DNA from 3 places in the Cellulomonas sp. P5_C5 genome. Region 2 is predicted to be linked to each of the others. Evidence: riboswitches for the same ligand, from Rfam matches in the RefSeq annotation. Region 2 holds a riboswitch; each other region holds the start of a gene.

Region 1 (7,078 bases), on a different contig from region 2:
GGTCGACGGTGCCGCCCGGGTTCGCCGCGTCGAGCATGATGCTCACCGGGTCGCTGGGCAGCAGGTACAGCACCGCGAACGAGACGGTGAACGCCGCCCAGAGCACGAGGACCGCGGCGCCGAGCCTGCGCAGGACGTAGCCCGTCACTGGTCGGCGCCGATCCAGGTGTCGTGGAACAGCAGCCGGGACGACGCGTCGAACGCCAGGCCGTGCACGTCGGCGCCGACCCCGATCGACTGCGCGAGCTCGAACAGCGGGATCGCCAGGCCCTCGTCGAGGATCGTCTGCTGCGCGGCGGCCAGGTCGTCGGCCCGCTTCGCCGGGTCGCCCTGCGCGAGCTGGGCGTCGAGCAGCGGGTCGAGGACCGTGTCGGCCGGTCGCTTGTTGATGTTGCGGAACTTCGAGGAGAACTGCGTGCGCAGGATGTCGCCGTCGGCGCGCGTGACGTTGTAGTAGTACGTGTCGTAGTCGCCGGCCGCGAGGGCCGCCTGCTGCTCGGCGGGCGTCTGCTGGCGCACCTGCAGGTCGACGCCGACGGCCTTGAGCTGCTGCTGCGTCAGCTCCAGGACCGCCTGGCTGCCCGTGAACAGCGGCGCGTAGACCACGTCGAACGACAACTTCTCGCCGCCCTTCTCGCGGATCCCGTCCGCGCCGAGCGCCCAGCCGGCGTCGTCGAGCGCCTCCGCGGCACCGTCCTGGTCGAACGCGAGCTCGTCGGACAGGTCCACGTAGCCGGGCGTGGTGCTGGCGAGCACGCTGGTGGCGGGCTTGAACGCCTCGCTGAGCACCGTGTCCACCAGCTCCTGGCGGTTGATCGCCACCTGCACGGCCGCCCGCACGTCCGGGTCGGCCAGCGGGCCGGCGCTCACGTTCGGCTGGAGCACGAAGGCGACGCCGGGGTTGGTGCGGGTCAGCACCGCACCGCCCGAGCCCTCCACCTGCGGCACGTCCTGCGGCAGCACGTCGCCGACCGCGTCGAACTGGTCGGAGGCCAGCCCGCCGGACCGCACTCCCGACTCGGGGACGATGGAGAAGTCGATCTGGTCGAGGTACGCCTCCCCCGGGTTCTCGGAGACGTCCGACGGCCACGCGTACCCGTCGCGACGCACGATCGTCGCCCCCTGGTCCTGCGTGTACTTCTCCAGCTCGAACGGTCCGGAGCCGACGACCTCACCCTGCAGCCGCGCGGCCGGGTCCGTCGTCGCGGTCGCGTCGGACAGGATCGCGAGCGACACGGTCGAGGTCGCCTGCAGGAACTGCGCGTTGGGCGTCGTGAAGGCCACGGTCACCGTGTGCTCGTCGTCGACGGTCGTGCCCTCGTAGCCCGAGAGGTAGGACACGGCCAGGGGTGCCGTCGCGGCGAGAGGGCCGACGAGCGCGTCGAAGTTCGCCTTGACCGAGGTCGCGGTCAGCGGCGTGCCGTCGGAGAACGTCACGTCGTCGCGCAGGTGGAAGGTGAAGTGCGTCAGGTCGTCGCTGACCTCCCAGCTCTGCGCGAGCCACGGCACGACCTCGCCGGTCTCGGGGTCCTGGTCGGTCAGGGAGTCCGCCAGCTGGCGGGCGATGTAGATGCTCACGTTGGAGCCCACCTGCTGCGGGTCGACGCCGCTGGGCGAGGCGCCGAGCGCGAACCGCAGCGTGCCGCCGGGAGTCGCGGTCGCGCTCTGCTCAGCCGTCGGGGACGCGGCCGGGGCACCGCCCGAGCTGCACGCCGTCAGCAGGAGGGTGGGGACGACGAGGGTGGTCAGGAGAGCGGATCGGGCACGGGTCGAGCGGAGCATGACGGGGGTCCTTCGTTCAGGGTGGGAGGGGGTCGAATCAGCCGACGAGGGCACTGTCGGCGTGCGATCGGGTGGCGCGGGGGGCCGGCCTGGTCAGTCCGAGGTGGTCACGCAGCGTGCCGCCGGCGTACTCGGTGCGGAACGAGCCGCGCTCCTGGAGCAGCGGCACCACCTGGTCGAACACGTCGTCCAGACCGGTGGGAGTCAGGTGCGGCACGAGGATGAAGCCGTCGGACGCGTCCTCCTGGACGTGCCGGTCGATGGCGTCCGCGACCTGCGTGGCCGTGCCGACGAACCCGCCGCGCGACGTCACCTCGATGACGAGCCGGCGGATCGACCAGCCGTTCGCGTCGGCCTGGTCGCGCCACGCGGTCGCGACGGCGCGCGGGTCCTTGACGTGGCGGACCCGGCCGCGGGTGATGTCGAGGTTCTCGACGTCCGGGTCGATCCGCGGCAGCGGCCCGTCCGGGTCATGGTCGGTGAGGTCACGGCCCCAGACCTGCTCGAGGAACGCGATCGCGGTGGGACCCGGCACCTGCTGCAGCCGGATCTCGTGGGACCGCGCGGCGGCCTCCTGCGCGGTCGCGCCGAGCACGACGGTGGTCGCGGGCAGGATCAGGAGCTGCTCGGGCGTGCGGCGGTGGGCGGCGAGGCGGCCCTTGACGTCGGTGTAGAACGCCTGGCCCGCCTCGAACGTCGAGTGCGCCGAGAAGACGACGTCCGCCGTGGCCGCCGCGAAGTCGCGACCGTCGGCCGAGTCGCCCGCCTGGAAGAGCACGGGGTGCCCCTGCGGTCCGCGCGGCGTCGTGAACTCTCCCCGCACCTGGAAGTGCGGACCGTCGTGACGCACCTCGCGCACGGACCCCGGCCGGACGTACTGCCCGCTGTGCGCGTGCGCGATGACCGCGTCGTCGTCCCACGAGTCCCACAGCGCCCGGGCGACCTCGACCAGCTCCGCGGCACGCTCGTAGCGCTGCTCGTACGGCAGGAAGCCGCCGCGGCGGAAGTTCTCCCCCGTGAAGGCGTCGGAGCTGGTCACCAGGTTCCACGCCGCCCGCCCGCCGGACAGGATGTCGAGCGTGGCGAACTGACGGGCCAGCTCCCACGGCTCGTTGAACGTCGTGTTGATCGTGCCCGCCAGCCCGATCCGGTCCGTGACCGCAGCGAGCGCCGCCAGCACGGGCAGCGTGTCGGGCCGGCCCACGACGTCGAGATCGTGGATCTGCCCCTTGTGCTCGCGCAGGCGCAGCCCCTCGGCGAGGAAGAAGAAGTCGAACCGGGCCGCCTCGGCGCGGCGCGCGAGGTACTCGAACGACGCGAAGTCGATCTGGCTGCCGGAGCGGGGGTCGCTCCAGACGGTGGTGTTGTTGACGCCGGGGAAGTGCGCGCCGAGGTGAACCTGCTTGCGTGAGGTGGGGGTACTCATCGCGCGGCTCAGGCGATCGCGGCGTAGCGGTTGGCCGGGTGGCCCAGGCCGAGCTGGTCGCGCAGGGTCGGACCGTTGTAGTGCTCACGGAACGCCCGGGCGGTGCGCAGCATGGGCACGACCCCGTCGACCAGGGCGTCGAGGTCGGTGTGCAGCGAGGACGGGCGGACGACGAACCCGTCCACGGCGCCGATCTCCCACCAGCGCAGGAACGCGTCGGTCAGCTCCCGCGCGGTGCCGACGTGCGTGAGCGAGTCGGTGTCCCACCGGACGCCCTCGAGCTCGGTGAGCAGGTCCAGGCGGGCACGCGCGCTCGCCTGGTCCGGCCCGGTCACCACGAACGCGTCGACGAGGACCCGCAGGTCCCCGGGCTCGCGGCCGGCTGCGACAGCGGCTGCTCGCAGCCGCAGCCGCAGGTCGAGCGCCTCCTCACGGCTGGTGGCGCTGATCCGGACGACGTCGGCGTGCCGGGCGGCGAGGCCGAACGACTCGTCGGAGCTCACGCGCACCACGATGGGCGGCTGACCCTGCGGGGGGCGAGGGGTGATCGACGGGCCCTTGACCGCGAAGTGGACGCCGTCGTGCTCGACGTAGTGCAGCTTCGCGCGGTCGACGTACCGGTGCGTGGCCTGGTCGCGGATCTCCGCGTCGTCCTCCCAGCTGTCCCAGAGCGCCGTGACGACCTGCACGGCCTCCTCGGTCTCGGCCACCGCCGTCGCCTCGGACTGTGCGGGCCTGCGCCCGAAGTGCGCAGCGTCCTGCTCGTCCTGCTCGTCCGCGGACCACCCGAGCTGCCAGCCGGCCCGTCCGCCGCTGACGTGGTCGATCGTCGCGATCGCCTTGGACACGTGGAACGGCTCGGTGTGCGTCGTCGCGACGGTCGGCACCAGGCCGATGCCGCGGGACCGCGGTGCCAGCCGTGCCGCGACGAGCGCGGCGTCGAGGCGCCCGCGCAGCGTCGTGGACCGGGTGGGCTGCAGCGAGAACGAGTCGTCGAACACGACGAGGTCGAGCGTGCCGCGCTGGGCGGTGTCGACGAGGTGCTGGAGCCGCTCGGCGTCGAACAGGCGCTGCGCCTGGGAGCCGTGCGTGCGCCAGGCAGCGGGGTGAGCGCCGGCGTCGCTCAGGTCGACGCCGAGGTGCAGCGGCCGGGGAGAAGACGTGGGGCGTGCCATGGGGGTGTCCGTTCATGAGTCGCGGAGGCGCGCCGCGCCGGTCGCACGGGGGTGCGACGGTCGGTGCGAGGGTGCGTGGGTGCAGGGAGCGCGACGACGCGGCGGTGCCGTCGGTCGTCAGCGGCTGGTCAGGCCTGGCGCAGGGTCAGCGACAACAGCTGAGCGCGCCGCAACGGGCGCCGGGACAGCGGGAGGACACGCGAGAGAGGCCGCCGAGAACCGCAGCGGGCTGTCCGTCCGTGCTCATCGTGCGTCCCTTCGTACCCGCCGGGCGGGCGCTGCGTCGTTGTCGGGCACGAGCGGGTGCTCGTGCAGGACCAGGTCGTCACCCGGGGCACCCCACACGCAGGAGGGTTGCCATCCAGCGAGCCGGGGCTTGTCGCTGGAATTCATGACCTAACAGGTCGGGAAAGTAGACATAGATTCGGGGCGAGTCAATACTCCGAGGCAAATGTCCAGATGGTGGGACGCCCGGTCCCGTCTGGTGGTGGAAGGATGAGCGCGTGCCTCTGACGATCACCATCGCCGACCCCACGTCGCCCGACGTGCTCGCCCTGCTCGGCGAGCACCTCACGGACATGTACGCCACCTCCCCCGCGGAGTCGGTGCACGCCCTCGACCCGACCGCGCTCGCCGCCCCCGGCATCACGTTCTGGACCGCCCGGGACAGCGCCGGCACCCTGCTCGGGTGCGCCGCGCTCAAGGACCTCGGTCCGACGGACGCCGAGCTCAAGTCGATGCGCACCACCGCCGCGGCACGCGGGCAGGGCGTGGCCGCCGCGGTGCTCGCCCAGGTGCTCGCGACCGCCGCGCACCGTGGCATCCGCACGGTGCACCTGGAGACCGGCACGGAGGACTACTTCGCACCCGCGCGGCGCCTGTACGAGCGCGCCGGCTTCGTCGAGTGCCCGCCCTTCGCCGACTACGTCCTCGACCCGCACTCCGTCTTCTACCGCCTGGCGCTCAGCGCGCCAGCCGTGCCCGCCACCGGTCCCAGGGCGGCGCAACCCGCCAGTTGAGGCGCAGCGTGCGCCACGCACGGTCGAACCGGCGCACCCGTTGCGCGTGCCCGCGCAGGGACCGCGCCGACACCCCGACCCGCAGCGCGGGGTCGAACCGGATCCGGCGCCCCGGCCCGAGCGCGAACGCGAGGTCGAGGTCGTCGTGCACCTCCGGATCCTCCCGGCTCACCCGGGAGCGGACCGCGAGCCAGGCCTCCCGGCGCATCGCCATCGACGACCCCCACAGGGCGGTGTGGCCGAGGGCGAGGTGCGCCAGGAGGTAGTACGTGCCCAGGTAGGCGCCCGAGACGCCTGCCCGCAGTGCCACCGGGAGGTCGAAGAACTGCCCGGAGCCCGTCACGGCGTCAAGGCGGGGGTCTGCGCGCATGCACACCGAGATGCGCTCCACCCAGCGCTCGTCCGGCCGCGAGTCGGCGTCGAGCCGCGCGATCACGTCACCGCGGGCGCTGTCGTACCCCGTGGCCGCCGCGGCGGGGATACCGACCCGCGGCTCCGGCACCACCCGCGCGCCCCCGGCCGCTGCGACCGCCGCGGTGTCGTCGGTCGAGCCGTTGTCGACGACCAGCACCTCGTACGGCGCGACCGTCTGCCGGCGCAGCCGCGCGAGGCACTCCGCCAGCGCGACCGCGTCGTCGCGGGCCGGGATGACCACGGACACGCGAACCTCCGGCACGTCGCTCACGAGCGCCGGGCCAGGACCAGCGCGGCGACAACGCTGCCCGTGAGTCCCGCGGCGAGGTCGCCCATCGTGTCCTCGTACCCCACCTGGATCCTCCGGTCGAGCCACGCGTTGCCGGCCCACTCCCCCAGCTCCCAGAGCACGGCCAGCACGGCGCCGAGACCCACGACGACGACCGCGGTCTCGCTGCGCGAGCGAGCCGGCCCGACCACCGACCACGCGCGCAGCGCGAGAAGGCTCATCACCGCGATGAGGCCGGTCGCGGCCGCGTGCACCACCACGTCGAGCCAGCCCACCGTCACGTACCAGTCGAGCTGCGCGGCCCAGGCGGCGGCGAGCAGGGTGCCGCTGTAGGCGACGTCGAGCACGGGCGGGGCACCGATCGCGCGGGGCACCATGCACCCACCGAGGACCAGCAGGAAGAGGGCCGTCGCGACCAGGCCCGAGTGCCACGTGCCGACGAGCACGCTGGCGAGCGCCAGTGCGCGGACGGCGTCACCGGGCACGACCTGCGCGCGACGGGGTGGCGTCGCCGGGTGCCCGACGGGCTCGAGCGGCTCTGCCATGGGTCTGGGCTCCGGGTCGTGTGCCGGCGGTGCGGCACTCCACAGGCACCGGCCGCTGCTCGACCACGCACATGGGCGCCCTCATGATGCGTCACGGAAACCGCGTCCGCACCGCGAGTCCCTTCCTGAGGAACTCTCAGCACCGGGGGCCGCCGCCAGGTGCGCGGTGCGCGGCCCGCCCGCATGGTGGACCAGCCGCGGCGTCCGCCGCGCACCCTGCCCGCGTCTCGGGCCGACCGAAGGACACCCCCATGGGCTCCCGCAACACTCTCGTCCGCTCCCTGCACGACGTCGGCGCCGCGGCGTGGTTCGGGGGGTCGCTCATGGGCGCGGTCGGCCTGAACGGCGCGTCGGCGTCGGTCGCGGACCCGACGGACCGGCTGGGTGTCGCGTCGGTGGGCTGGGCCAGGTGGGCCCCGGTGAACGCC
Region 2 (7,078 bases):
GCCGTCACGCGGCAGGTGGCCCGCCGGCTCAACTCGCTGCAGCAGGGTGGGCAGCCGGTGGACGTCGCCGAGACCGTGGCGTTCCTGGCCTCCCCCGCCGCCGGTGGCGTGGTCGGACGCGTGCTGCGCGTGTGCGGTCAGAACCTGGTGGGCCAGTGACGACGACCGTCGTCCTGCCCGAGGTCCCGTCCCTCGGTGGGCTGTACGCGCGCGGCGCCGGGCTCTCCCTGGCGCGGCGCGTGCGGTCCGGGCCGACGGTGCTGCCCGACGTCGAGTACGTCGTGCGCGGGGTGCAGGCGTCGTCCGGGCACCTGACGGACTACCAGCACCTGCTCGGGGAGTCCGCGTCGGACGTGCTGCCCGCCGGGTTCGTGCACGTGCTCGCGTTCCCCGTGGCCACCGCACTGATGGTCCGCTCCGACTTCCCGCTGCCGCTCGTCGGCCTGGTCCACCTGGCCAACCGCGTGACCCAGCTGCGGCCGGTCCTGCTCACCGACGTCCTCGACGTCCGCGCCACCGCCACCGACCTGCGGGGGCACCGGTCCGGCACACAGGTGGACCTGGTGACCGAGGTGTCCGTCGACGGGTCCGTCGCGTGGCGCGGGGTGTCCACCTACCTCGCGCGCGGGCTGTTCCTCGCGGGGTCCGCCTCGTCCGACGACGACCCGGTCGCGTTCGTCCCCCCGACGCCCACCGGACGCTGGAAGCTCGACGGCGACGTCGGACGCCGGTACGCCGCCGTCTCGGGCGACCGGAACCCGATCCACCTGTCCGCCCTGTCCGCCAAGGCGCTCGGGTTCCCGCGGGCCATCGCGCACGGCATGTACACCGCGTCGCGCGCGCTCGCCGACGTCGGCGCCGGGCGGGGTGACGCGTTCGAGTGGTCGGTCGACTTCGTGAAGCCGGTGCTCCTGCCGGGGACCGTCACCGTGCGGATCGCGCGGTCGTCGGAGGGCTTCACGTTCGCCGGCTGGGACTCCCGCTCCGGCAAGCCGCACCTGACCGGGTCCGTCACCCCGCTGCGCTGAGCCGCGCCTCCAGGCCGGCCCGGACGGCGGGCCACTCGTCGGGCAGGATCGAGAAGTACGCGCTGTCGCCGCGCGTGCCGTCGGGGGCCAGCCGGTGGCTGCGCAGCACGCCCTCCGGCACCGCGCCGAGACGTCGGATGGCCGCGATCGAGCGCGCGTTGCGGGCGTCGGCGCGGAACGCCACCCGGGCGCAGCCCCACGTCTCGAACGCGTGCGTGAGCAGGAGCAGCTTGCACGCCGGGTTGTTCGTGGTGCCCCACCAGCGGGGGTCGTAGTACGTGTACCCGATCTCGACGCGCCCGATCCGCGGGTCCCAGTCGTAGAACGACGTCGAGCCCCGGACCTGGTCGGTCGCGCTGTCCAGCACCGTGAACGCCAGCCGGCTCGGGGCCTCGTGGGCGGTGCGGATCTCGATGCGCATCGCCGCCGGGGTGTCCGGCGTCGGCGACGACATGCCCGCCCAGAGGCGGTCGTCGACGAACGCGGCGAGCGGCCCGGCGTGCTCGTCGGCCAGCGGGACCAGCCGGGTGCCGTGGCCCTCGAGGATCAGGTCGTGCAGCATCCGCAGATGCTTGCACGACCCGACCCTGGAGCGACTCAGAGGTCCGCGGGCCGCAGGACGAACGTGATCGCGTGCGCGATCTGCACGTTCCCCACGTTGAGGTCCAGCTTGCCGGGGACCAGGAACGGGTTGAGGTCGTTGCGGTCCTGGTCGCGCAGCTGCACGACGCCCCAGCGCTTCGAGAGCACGTCGACGGTGAACGTCCCGCCCTGGGCGGTGGTCAGCACCGCGTTGTCGCTGGCCAGCGCCGTGCCGGAGTCGATCGTCGCGCCCGGCACCACGTGGTAGAGCAGCACCTGCTCGATCGCGTCGATGCCCACCGCCCCCGCGAGCGCCGTGAGGACCTCCTGCTCGCTGCCGTACCAGCGGTGCGTCAGGTCCTTGGCCAGGAGCTGGAACGCCCGGTCGTTGGGCAGGAACGCGGTGAGCGGGACGGTGCCGTCCGCGAGGACCGCGACCGGGCTGCCCGGCTTGGCGGCGAGCACCGCGCCGACCGCCTGGTCGAGGATGTCGAAGTCCCGCCAGCTGCGGTCGAACGTGTCGCCGTCGGAGGCGAGCAGGGCGGCCAGGCTGGACGTCCCGGTGGGCGGGGCGGCGCTGGCTGCGGGCGCGAGCGCGATTCCCGCTCCGGCGGCGACACCGGCGGCGACGAGGGCGGACAGCGTGCGGCGGATCCTCATGGTGGCTCCTGCGGACGAAGGTCGCGGCCGACGCCCCTGCGCCGCACCGCGCAGGCACCCAGAAGGGCGCCCTGTGTCCTCTTCGTCCGGAACCGGCCGCCGAGATGCAGCCCGTGACGGTGGGGTCAGTCGTCCAGGGCGGGGCCGCAGGCTGCGGCCGCCGTGGCCGCCAGGTGGTTCAGGCCGTGCACGGCGAGCAGCGGGCGGGTGTCCTCGACGACCGCCCAGCAGCCGTCGACGACCTCGTACCGGACGGCGGGACCGGTGGACAGGTACTGCCGGAGCGCCACGACCAGGCGGTCGACCGCCTCGCTCGTCGTGCCGACGCCCACCGACGCGCGGATCGCGCCGCCCGACGCGCCCAGGTGCGCCAGCAGCGGGTGCGCGCAGAAGCGACCGTCGCGGACCCCGATGCCGTGCTCGGCCGCGAGGTACGCCGCGACGAGGCCCGGGTCGTGGTCCGGCACCGTGAACGTCAGGACGCCGACGGGGGCGTCGGAGTCGGGCCAGATGCGCGCGATCTCGACGCCGTCGATGGCGGACAGGCCGGCGACCAGACGCTCACGCAGTGCCTCCTCGTGCGCCGCCAGGGCACCGGCCGGCAGGGCGGCGAGCTGGTCGCACGCCTCCGCGAGCGCGATCGCGCCGATGACGTTGGGCGACCCGGCCTCGTGCCGCGCGGGCGCGGGCTGCCAGACGGTCCGGTCGGCGCGCACGTCGCGCACCGCACCTCCCCCTGCGAGGTACGGCGTGCCCGTGTCGAGCCAGTCGCGGCGACCGACGAGGGCGCCGGCGCCGAACGGCGCGTAGGTCTTGTGGCCGGAGAACGCGACGTAGTCGGCGTCCGTGGCGGTCAGCGAGAAGCCGCGGTGCGGGACCAGCTGGGCGCCGTCGACGGCCACCCGCGCACCCTCGGCGTGGGCGAGCGCGACGACCTGGTCGATCGGCAGCGCCTCCCCCGTCACGTTGGACGCGCCCGTGACCGTGAGCAGCGCGTACGGCTGGCGGGCGAGCTCGGCGCGCAGCGCATCGAGGGTCGCGGCGACCGTGCGCTGGATCGGCAGGATCGTCGTGCGGTTGCCGTGGCGCTCGCTCGACTGGACCCACGGCAGCAGGTTGGCGTGGTGCTCGACGTCCAGGACGAGGACGCGGCCGCCGTCGGGGACCACCCCCGCCAGCAGGTTGAGCGAGTCCGTGGTGTTCCGCGTGATGATCGCGACGTCGTCGGGACGCGCCTCGACGAACCGCGCGACTGTCTGGCGTGCCGACTCGTACAGCGCGGTGGACACCTGCGACAGGTAGCCGGCGCCGCGGTGCACCGACGCGTACAGCGGCAGCACCTCGGTCACGCGGGCCGCGACGGCCTCCAGGGCGGGGGCGCTCGCGGCGTAGTCGAGGTTGGCGTAGACGCGCTGCGTGCCGTCGACCAGGGGGACGGTGGTGTCGCCGCCGACGACCGGGAGCAGGGCGCTCACCTCGTCGGCGGAAGCACACGAGAGGCGCTCGACGATGACGGTCATGATGGTCCTCCGACACGATCCGGGGGGACACCCGATGTGGTGGAACCCCGCGCTTGCCGCGCCCCGGACGGGACGCGGCCAGGTCGTCACCCGGGGCACCCCACCGCGGAGGAGGGTTGCCGGCCAGCGAGCCGGGGCTTGACGCTGGCGCTCATGACCTGTGACGAGGGTCCCGGCAGCCCCCGCGAACTGTCAACGCGGCACGCGAACCGTCTCGCCTGGCGGGACGGCTTGTCCAGCACTTGGAGCGTGCACCTCGCCGCGCGTAGCATCACGGCCACCATCCAGAGCGGCTGAGAGATCTGGCTCGACGACGCCGCAGCAACCCGCGGGCACCCTGTGCCCGGCCGAGGGTGCTACCGCCAGGACCGATGGAGGCGACAGTGACTGCTCCACCCCCTGGGCAACCCCCCGGCGTCCGCCGCTACCGGCTGCTGACCGGGCCCGACGACGCCGCGTTCTGCGACCGCGTCACCGCGGCGCTCGACGAGGGCTACGTCCTGCACGGCAGCCCGGCCGCGACGTTCGACGGCGAGCACGTCATCGTCGCGCAGGCCGTCATCCTGCCCTCCGCCACCACCCACGAGACGAGGCCCGTATGAGCTACGCCGGCGACCTGACCCCCCAGCAGGCCTGGGACCTCCTGACGTCCGACCAGAGCGCGGTGCTCGTCGACGTCCGGACCGACGCCGAGTGGCGCTACGTCGGCATCCCCGACTCCGCACCCCTCGACGGGCGCGCGGCCCTGGTCGAGTGGGTCTCCTACCCGTCGGGACGCCCGAACCCGCAGTTCCTCAAGCAGCTGGCCGAGGCCGGCGTCACCGCCGGTCGGCCCGTCGTGTTCCTCTGCCGCTCCGGGGTGCGCTCGGTCGCGGCCGCGCAGGTGGCGACGGCGGCCGGGCTCGGTCCGGCGTACAACGTGCTCGAGGGCTTCGAGGGCGACGTCGGCCCCGACGGTCACCGCGGCCACGCCGGCTGGCGCGCCGCCGGGCTCCCCTGGCGGCAGGCGTGAGCGCCGGCCGCGTCCCCGGTCCGGGCGACTGGGACGACCGGCGCTCCCCCCGCTCCGACCTGCGCCCCGACACCCTCGCGGTGCGCGGCGGCCTGGTCCGCAGCCAGTTCCAGGAGACGTCCGAGGCGCTGTTCCTCACGCAGGGGTTCGTCTACACCAACGCCGCCGAGGCCGAGGCTGCGTTCGCCGGTGACGCCGACCGGTTCCTGTACAGCCGCTACAGCAACCCCACCGTGTCCACGTTCGAGGAGCGCCTGCGCCTGCTCGAGGGCGCCGAGGCGGCCTTCGCCACCGCGTCGGGCATGTCCGCGGTGTTCACTGCGATCGCCGCCCTCGTCGAGTCGGGCTCCCGCATCGTCTCCGCCCGGGCACTCTTCGGGTCCACCGTCGTGATCTTCGAGGAGATCCTGGCGAAGTGGGGGGTGCGCACCGACTACGTCGACGGCCACGAGCTCGACCAGTGGGAGGCCGCGCTGGCCACGCCGGCCGACGTCGTCTTCTTCGAGACCCCGTCCAACCCGATGCAGGACCTCGTGGACATCGCGGCCGTCAGCCGGCTCGCGCACGCCGCCGGGGCCACGGTCATCGTCGACAACGTCTTCGCCACCCCCGTCCTGTCCCGGCCGCTGGACTTCGGCGCCGACGTGGTCGTGTACTCCGCGACCAAGCACATCGACGGGCAGGGGCGCGTGCTCGGCGGCGCGATCCTGGGCACCGACGAGTACATCCACGGACCGGTGCAGACCCTCATCCGCAACACCGGCCCGTCGCTGTCCGCGTTCAACGCGTGGGTGCTGCTCAAGGGCCTGGAGACGCTGTCGCTGCGCGTCCGCCACCAGACCTCGTCGGCCCTGCAGGTGGCGACGTGGCTCGAGCAGCAGCCCGGCGTCTCCCTGGTCCGCTACCCGTACCTGCCCTCCCACCCGCAGCACGCGCTCGCCCTCGCGCAGCAGTCCGGGGGCGGCACCGTCGTCACGTTCACCCTCGCCGTGCCCGACGGCGCGACCCCCGACGTCGCCAAGAAGGTCGCCTTCGGCTTCCTCGACGCGCTGCGGGTCGTGGACATCTCCAACAACCTCGGCGACGCCAAGTCGCTCGTCACGCACCCCGCGACGACCACGCACCGCAAGCTCGGGCCCGAGGGGCGCGCGGCCGTCGGGATCGCCGAGTCGACGGTGCGGCTCTCCGTCGGGCTCGAGGACCCCGCGGACCTGATCGACGACCTCGCGCAGGCACTCGGGACACTCGCAGGCTGACCACCGCTCGCGCGCACGCCCTGCTCAGCTATCTGCTCCTGGTCAACCTCGGCGCGTCGACGCAGCCGCTCAGAGCTGGACGGTCTCGTTCTCCCCGCCGTCGTAGCGCTCGCCGGTGACCTTGGCCTTGACCAGGCTGAACGCGGTGGTCAGCCGGCCGCCCTTGGCGTGCCAGTACTCCGCGGTCTGCCCGTGCACCACCACGAGCACCAGGCCGGGGGTCTCCGGGCCGTCCGGGAACCACGCCTCGGCCGTCACGCCCCAGAGCTCGCGGTTCTTGGCCACGTCGCGGACCACCTCCGCCGACCCCGAGACCGAGACCCATGCGGTCGAGTCGGCGAAGGCCGCGTTCGCCGGGCTGCCCGCCTCGATCTCGTGCACCTTGTGGCTGTCGGCGTCGGCGAAGAACCAGAGGTCCCCGTCGAAGTCCACGTCCTGCACGCCCATCGGCCGGCTGACCAGCGAGCCGTCCGCACCCACCGTCGTGAGCATCGCGATCTTCGCGTCCTTGATCAGGCCCGCCACCGTGGCGACGTCGTCGTCGTGCGTCATGCGTCCTCCTCGACCAGCGCGCTCACGGGGCTGCTGACCGCGGCGCCCGGCCACCGTAGGCATGTCACCGGGATGCTGCATGCTCGGAGGATGACCGAGGAGAGCGACTACGAGGCGATGGCGGACGACCTGGTCGCCCGCGGAGCCACGCGCGCCCAGATGATGGGGCGGCCGATCCTCAAGGTCGGGTCGACCATGTTCGCGGCGCACGTCGGCGGGGACCGGCTCGCCGTCAAGCTCGGCCGGGACACCGCCACGTTCGCGGACGCCCTGGCGCTGCCCGGGGCCACCGTCTGGTCGCCCGGGGACAGCGGGCGGCTGTTCCACGACTGGGTCGCGCTGCCGGCGTCGCTGGAGGACGAGTGGATGCGGTTCGCCGAGCACGCGCGGGTGGCCGCTCAGACGTCCTTGGCCATCCAGAGCGACAGGAAGTCGTCGGTGAAGTCGAAGAAGGGCACCACCGGGCGG
Region 3 (6,779 bases), on a different contig from region 2:
AGGCCGTCCGCGAGGCCGCCCGCCAGCTCCGCGAGGCCGAGAAGGCCCAGCGCGCCGCCGCACTCGCCCAGCAGCAGGCCGCCCGCGAGGCGGAGAAGGCGCGTCGGCACGCCGTCCGCGTCGCCGGCACGGGCACCGTCCCGGCGGACCTCCCGCCCGGGATCGCGGTGCTCTGGCGCACCCCGGACCCCGGCCGTCCTGGACCCCGACCGGGCCTCACGCTCGAGCAGATCGCCGACGCGGGCATCGCCCTCGCCGACGCGGAGGGCATCGAGACCGTGTCGATGGCGCGGCTCGCCGAGTCTCTCGGGTTCACCACGATGTCGCTCTACCGCTACGTCTCGTCCAAGGACGAGGTGCTCAGCCTCATGTCCGACCGCGCGACCGGGCGGCCCCCCGTCGTCGGGCCCGAGGTCGGCGGCTGGCGCGAACGGCTCGAGCTGGTCCTCGCGGTCCAGCAACCGATCCTGCACGCGCACCCCTGGCTCGCCCGCACGTCCCAGGTGCTGCACGCGGTGGGCCCGGGACGGCTCGCCTGGATGGAGGCGATGCTCTCCGCGCTGGACGGCACCCCGCTGTCCGAGCACCAGAAGGTGGGCGCGATCGGGCTGCTCGCCTCGCACACGCTGGACCGGCTGCGGGTCTCCGAGGAGCTGACCGGCGCCGGGCGGACCGCGGCCGTCGGCACCACGGCGGACGGCGCCCCGGCGCCCGACCTCGGCGCGCTCATCACCACGCTCGCCTCGCCGGACGAGCACCCGGCCTTGCGACGGGCCGCCGCCGGTGGCGCGTTCTCCTACCCGGACGACGCCCCCGTGGACGACGACCTGGACTTCGGGACCGTGCTCATCCTCGACGGGATCGAGCAGCTCATCGCGCACGCATCCTGAGCCGCCCACAGCCCACGACGGTCGCGCCTCCCCCACAGCCGCGTCCGCCGTGTCGGTGCTGCGCGGCAGACTCGGCGCATGACCTCGCTCGACGTCCCGCGCACCGGTCGCTGCTTCGGCGACGGCAACCCCGTGTACGAGCAGTACCACGACGAGGAGTGGGGCCGGCCGGTCCACGGGGAGAACGCCCTGTACGAGCGGTTCGCGCTCGAGGCGTTCCAGTCCGGGCTCGCCTGGATCACCATCCTGCGCAAGCGGCCCGCGTTCCGCGCGGCGTTCGCGGACTTCGACCCCGAGGTCGTCGCCGCGTTCGACGACGACGACGTCGCGCGCCTCCTGGCGGACGCCGGCATCGTGCGGAACCGCGCCAAGGTCGAGGCGACGATCGCCAACGGTCGCGCCCTGCGGGAGCTGCACGCGTCGGGTCGCACGCTCGACCAGGTGCTCTGGTCCCACGCTCCCGCCCCGTCCTCGCGGGCGCGTCCGGACTCCTGGGCGGACGTGCCCGCGCAGACACCGGAGAGCCGCGCGCTCGCCAAGGAGCTCAAGCTGCTGGGCTTCCGGTTCGTCGGCCCCGTCACCGCGTACGCCGCGATGCAGGCCTGCGGGGTCGTCGACGACCACCTGGCGACGTGCCCCGTGGTCAGCGGGGGAGTGGGGACGGTCGCTCCGGAGGAGGGGTCGGCGTGACCTGAACGCCCGCCCGGCGCCCGGCTGCCGCACGCCAGCACGATCCATCGGCTCGACCGCGGTCGGCTCAGGAGCCGGCTCGACGGCCGACGGCTCGGGCCCGGAGCGCCCCGGGTGAATCGTTAGTCCCGCCGGGTGATGCTGCCGTAGGGCTCTCGGCAGCGCCCGCGGTCCGGGACTACAGTGCCGGGCATGATGGACAAGCCCGACCCCGACGTTCGGCGTGATGCCGCGCGCGTGGCGGCCGAGGCCCTGGCGGACAACGTCGTCCCCGATGCTGAGATTCTCGAGGCGGTGCAGGACGGGCTCTTGTCCGTCCCCGCCGGCTCGCCGAACTCCTGGTTCGACGTCCCGTCACAGCGCAGCCGCATGCACACGAGCACCCTCGCCCCTCGCCGTCCGCACTGACGACGGCGCGCTGGCGCCCGCGCGTGCGGGCCACCTCGCTGCGCGCTGACTCATGCTCGGCGGAACCCACCGTGCCGGGTTGAATGGCACGTGCGGGTTGAAAGGCGCGGGCGGTTGACCTGCACGCACGGTTGACGTGCACGTGCGATTGACGTGCACGACCGATTGCGGCGCGTACGGGTGCGGCGCGTACGGGAGCGCCGACACACCACGGACGTTGCCGTCTCATCCATCGAGCACCGTTGCCCAGCATGTGATCTGCGGTCTACCATCACGCCTACCATCCAGAGCGGCCGAGAGACCTGGCTCCACGACGCCGCAGCAACCCCCCTCCTCGCGAGGGTGTGGGTGCTTCCGCCAGGGACGATGGAGTGAGCAATGTCCCGCAGGTCATGTGTCCCCGCACCGCACCGGTGCCTGACGACCCGGTCGGTCGCGCCATGAGCGCCGCCGCCGTGGAGCCGCGCACCCCCGGCCTGCACGCGTCGACCAGCCGGCGCGCGGTCGCGGCCAACGACCGGCCGACCATCTCCTTCGAGCTCTTCCCGCCGCGCAACCCCGACGCGGCCCCCCGCCTGTGGGCCACGATCCAGCAGCTCGAGACCGTCAAGCCGGACTTCGTCTCGGTCACGTACGGCGCGTCGGGCAAGACCCGCGTGACCACGCGCGCGCTCGTCCGTCGGCTGCTGCGCGAGACGTCGCTGAACCCGATCGCGCATCTCACCTGCGTCGGGACGTCCCGCGACGAGATCACCACCATCGTCGGCGAGTTCCTCGACGAGGGGCTGCGGTCGTTCCTCGCCCTGCGGGGCGACCCGCCCACGGACCAGAGCAACTGGGAGGCCCACCCCGACGGGCTGCAGACCGCGGGCGAGCTGGTCGAGCTGCTGCGCGAGATCGAGGCGCAGCGGTGTGCGGACAGCCCGTCGCAGGCGGTCCGGGCCCGGGTGCGTCCGCTGTCGGTGGCGGTCGCGGCGTTCCCGCGCGGCAACCACGCCACGGGTGGCACGCGCGCGCAGGACGTCGCCTCCCTGCTGGCCAAGCAGGAGGCCGGCGCCGACTTCGCGATCACGCAGGTCTTCTACGACGCCGAGGACTATCTCGGTATCGTGGCGGAGGCCCGGGAGGCCGGCGTGATCATCCCGATCATCCCGGGCATCATCCCGACCACCGACCCGGCCCGGCTGCTGCGCATGCAGGAGCTGACCGGCGTCCCCGTGCCGCAGGACCTGCTCGACCTGCTCGGATCCGCCGACGACGAGCTCGACCGCCATCGCCGGGGCATCCGCGCGAGCGTCGACCTGGTCAACGGCGTCCTGGACGGCGGGGCACCCGGCGTCCACCTGTACACGTACAACCAGCACCATGCCGCACTTGACCTGCTCGAGGGTGCACACCTCGACGGCGGAGCTCGGACAGCTCCCGACCTGGCCAGCTGGCCGCAGGACACGGCCCCCGCCCGATCCACGAGGGACTGAACCACATGACCCAGAACAGCCCGAAGTTCCCCGCCAGCTCCGTGCTCGGCTACCCCCGCATCGGCCCGCGGCGCGAGCTGAAGAAGGCCCTCGAGGCGTTCTGGGCCGGTCGCACGTCGGCCGACGAGGTCGAGGCGACCGCCGCCGACCTGCGCAAGCGCACCCGCACGCGCCTTGCCGAGCTCGGCCTGGCCACCGACGTGCCGGCCATCCCCAGCGCGTTCTCGTTCTACGACCACGTGCTCGACGCGACCGCCGTGGTCGGTGCCGTGCCGGCCCGCTTCGCGGACGTCGTCGGCGCCGACGGTGCGCTCGACCTCGCCGGGTACTCCACCGTGGCCCGCGGTCGCGGCGACGACCTGCCGCTCGAGATGACCAAGTGGTTCGACACCAACTACCACTACCTGGTCCCGGAGATCGGCCCGGAGACCGCGTTCCGCTACGCCAGCGACCGCCCCGTGCGCGAGTTCAAGGAGGCCCTCGCGGACGGCGTCCTGACGCGTCCGGTCATCGTCGGCCCCGTCACGTACCTCGCCCTGGCCAAGGCCACCGAGGACGCGCCGGAGGGCTTCGCGCCCATCGACCGCCTCGCGGACCTGCTCCCCGTGTACGCCGAGCTGCTCACGGACCTCGCCGCCGCGGGTGCCACGTGGGTCCAGCTGGAGGAGCCCGCCCTGGTCTCCGACTCGGTCGGGGTGCCCGCCGAGCAGCTGCTCGCCTCCGTCATCGAGGCGTACCGCGCCCTGGCCACCGAGCTGGCGCGCCCGACGCGTCCGGCCATCCTCGTCGCGGCGCCCTACGGCGACCTCGGCGCGGCCCTCCCGGTGCTCGCCGCCACCGACGTCGAGGCCATCGGCATCGACCTCGTGCGCGGCCACGCGCCCACCGAGCCGGTCCCGGGCCTGGAGACCAAGACGCTCGTCGCGGGCGTCATCGACGGTCACAACATCTGGCGTGCGGACCTCGACGCCAAGCTCGCGATCCTCGAGCAGCTCGAGGGCCTGGGCGCCGCTGCGGTCGCCGTGGGCACGTCCACGTCGCTGTTCCACGTCCCCCACACGCTGACCGACGAGCCGAACCTCGACGCGACGCTGAAGACGTGGCTCGCGTTCGCCGACGAGAAGGTCGTCGAGGTCGTCACGCTGGCCGAGGGTCTGACCGAGGGCCGCGAGGCCATCCACGAGCAGCTGCTCGCCGCCACCGACGCGGTCAACTCGCGCCGCACGGCGCCCGGCGTCGTGAACCCGCAGGTCCGCGACCGCGTCGCCGCGCTCGACGAGGCCGCGTTCAACCGCGGCCCGTTCGACGAGCGCAAGGAGGCCCAGGCCGCCCGGCTCAACCTGCCGCCGCTGCCGACGACGTCCATCGGCTCGTTCCCGCAGACCACCGAGATCCGGACCGCCCGCGCGGCGTTCGGCAAGGGTGAGCTGACGGAGGCGCAGTACGACGAGGAGATGAAGGCGGAGATCCGCCGCGTCGTCGACCTGCAGGAGAAGATCGGCTTCGACGTGCTGGTGCACGGCGAGCCCGAGCGCAACGACATGGTCCAGTACTTCGCGGAGAACCTCGATGGGTTCGCCGTGACGCAGAACGGGTGGGTCCAGTCGTACGGCTCGCGCTGCACGCGTCCGTCGATCCTGTGGGGCGACGTCTCGCGGCCGAAGCCGATCACGGTCGAGTGGTCCGCGTACACGCAGTCGCTGACCGAGAAGCCCGTCAAGGGCATGCTCACCGGCCCGGTGACCATCCTCGCGTGGTCGTTCGTCCGCGACGACCAGCCCCTCGGCGACACCGCCAACCAGGTCGGTCTCGCCCTGCGCGACGAGATCGCCGACCTCGAGGCCGCCGGCATCGCGGTGATCCAGGTGGACGAGCCCGCCCTGCGCGAGCTCCTCCCGCTGCGCGTCGAGGACCACGCCGCGTACCTCGACTGGTCGGTCCGCTCGTTCCGCCTCTCGACGGCGGGCGTCCGCCCCGACACCCAGATCCACACGCACCTGTGCTACTCGGAGTTCGGCGAGATCATCGGCGCGATCGACGGTCTGGACGCCGACGTGACGTCCATCGAGGCGGCCCGCTCGAAGATGGAGATCCTCGGCGACATCTCGGCGGCCGGCTACCCGCGCGGCATCGGCCCGGGCGTCTACGACATCCACTCGCCGCGCGTCCCGAGCGAGGCCGAGGTCGAGGAGCTGCTCACCGAGGCCGTCAAGGCCATCGCGATCGACCAGCTCTGGGTGAACCCGGACTGCGGCCTGAAGACCCGCCGCTACGAGGAGGTCGCCCCGTCCCTGGAGCACATCCTCGAGGCGACCCGGAAGGTCCGCGCCACCCTCTGACCCACGCTCACGGCCCCGGACACCCGCGCAGGGTGTCCGGGGCCGCCGTGCGTCTCCGGACAGGTCCCCGAACGGGTGACGTGGCTCAAGTAGGCATCTCGATTGTCGATAGGTCTGAGGACAGACGTATCGACAATCGAGATGGAGTCGGCGATGACCACGGTGGTGCGCGAGAAGCTCCGTCGCAGGCTCGGCCCGGCCGCTCTGGTCGGGGTAGTTCTCGTGGCCGCCTACCTGGCCGTCGCGAGCGGCGTGTTCGCTGCCGGTATGGCCGTGCTCGGCCGCGGCTCCAGCGCCGAGGCGCCTGTCCACCTGACGACCCCTGTCGGCTATCAGGACATGACCGTGCCCTGCGTCGAGGGCTGGTCGATGGACGGCTCCTCCTGCGAGCTGGCGGCGTCTCCTGACGTGTGGCCGGGAGGCCAGTCGCTCCCGATCCGCCACGGCGGCGGGTTCCTCGCCGCCGCCGACGTCGACCCGATCACCACCCTGCTGGCCACGGCGACGTCCTGGGCAGGGCTCATCGCGGGAGGACTCGTCGGCCTGATCCTCGTCCCAGCGCTGCGCAGCACGGCGTCGGGGCACCCCTTCGCCGCCGGGAACGCCCGTCGCCTGGGAGGGGCGGCAACCGTCGTCGTCGTCGCCTGGGTCGTCGCCACCGTCGGGGACTTCGTCGCGGCGTCCCGGATCATCGCGGTCATCGAAGCCACACCGCGGTGGTCCCCGACGGGCTCGTTCGCCATGCCGGCCGACTGGCTCGCCCCGTCGCTCGTCGTCGGCTGGTGGCCCCTGCCCATCGTCCTGCTCCTCCTGGCACTGGCGGCGGCAACGCGGCTGGGCACCCGGCTGACCTCGGACACGGAGGGACTCGTGTGAGCGAAGACGACTCCGGCCAGCACCGGGTCATCTCCCACCTCGCGTCCCTCCTCGAGGCCCGAGGTATGTCCCTCGTGCAGCTGGCTGCCCTGAGCGGC

What was found. Region 2 has a riboswitch for S-adenosylmethionine ahead of ACXJKF_RS00470 (aminotransferase class V-fold PLP-dependent enzyme). Riboswitches for the same ligand answer to the same signal wherever they lie in the genome.
Region 1: it holds a riboswitch for S-adenosylmethionine, as region 2 does, so the genes downstream of both, ACXJKF_RS17130 (LLM class flavin-dependent oxidoreductase) here and ACXJKF_RS00470 (aminotransferase class V-fold PLP-dependent enzyme) in region 2, are expected to answer to the same signal.
Region 3: it holds a riboswitch for S-adenosylmethionine, as region 2 does, so the genes downstream of both, ACXJKF_RS03000 (methylenetetrahydrofolate reductase) here and ACXJKF_RS00470 (aminotransferase class V-fold PLP-dependent enzyme) in region 2, are expected to answer to the same signal.

What each region holds. Positions count from the first base shown of each region.
Region 1 is NZ_JBFULY010000025.1:20,617-27,694, forward strand. It holds gene ACXJKF_RS17115 (ABC transporter permease) at 1-148, opposite strand, end outside; gene ACXJKF_RS17120 (ABC transporter substrate-binding protein) at 145-1,782, opposite strand; gene ACXJKF_RS17125 (NtaA/DmoA family FMN-dependent monooxygenase) at 1,820-3,208, opposite strand; gene ACXJKF_RS17130 (LLM class flavin-dependent oxidoreductase) at 3,217-4,383, opposite strand; SAM riboswitch class IV at 4,661-4,780, opposite strand; gene ACXJKF_RS17135 (GNAT family N-acetyltransferase) at 4,893-5,402, shown strand; gene ACXJKF_RS17140 (glycosyltransferase family 2 protein) at 5,347-6,063, opposite strand; gene ACXJKF_RS17145 (hypothetical protein) at 6,084-6,650, opposite strand; gene ACXJKF_RS17150 (hypothetical protein) at 6,902-7,078, shown strand, end outside.
Region 2 is NZ_JBFULY010000001.1:90,083-97,160, forward strand. It holds gene ACXJKF_RS00450 (3-oxoacyl-ACP reductase) at 1-159, shown strand, start outside; gene ACXJKF_RS00455 (MaoC/PaaZ C-terminal domain-containing protein) at 156-1,028, shown strand; gene ACXJKF_RS00460 (GNAT family N-acetyltransferase) at 1,012-1,590, opposite strand; gene ACXJKF_RS00465 (fasciclin domain-containing protein) at 1,626-2,270, opposite strand; gene ACXJKF_RS00470 (aminotransferase class V-fold PLP-dependent enzyme) at 2,396-3,790, opposite strand; SAM riboswitch class IV at 3,835-3,949, opposite strand; SAM riboswitch class I at 4,068-4,168, shown strand; partial or broken gene ACXJKF_RS00475 (DUF1737 domain-containing protein) at 4,162-4,365, shown strand; gene ACXJKF_RS00480 (rhodanese-like domain-containing protein) at 4,389-4,802, shown strand; gene ACXJKF_RS00485 (O-succinylhomoserine sulfhydrylase) at 4,799-6,058, shown strand; gene ACXJKF_RS00490 (pyridoxamine 5'-phosphate oxidase family protein) at 6,128-6,610, opposite strand; gene ACXJKF_RS00495 (hypothetical protein) at 6,701-7,078, shown strand, end outside; gene ACXJKF_RS00500 (GNAT family N-acetyltransferase) at 7,009-7,078, opposite strand, start outside.
Region 3 is NZ_JBFULY010000002.1:248,426-255,204, reverse strand. It holds gene ACXJKF_RS03015 (TetR/AcrR family transcriptional regulator C-terminal domain-containing protein) at 1-890, shown strand, start outside; gene ACXJKF_RS03010 (DNA-3-methyladenine glycosylase I) at 969-1,580, shown strand; gene ACXJKF_RS03005 (hypothetical protein) at 1,773-1,988, shown strand; SAM riboswitch class I at 2,266-2,361, shown strand; gene ACXJKF_RS03000 (methylenetetrahydrofolate reductase) at 2,429-3,466, shown strand; gene metE (5-methyltetrahydropteroyltriglutamate--homocysteine S-methyltransferase) at 3,472-5,805, shown strand; gene ACXJKF_RS02990 (hypothetical protein) at 5,959-6,681, shown strand; gene ACXJKF_RS02985 (helix-turn-helix domain-containing protein) at 6,678-6,779, shown strand, end outside.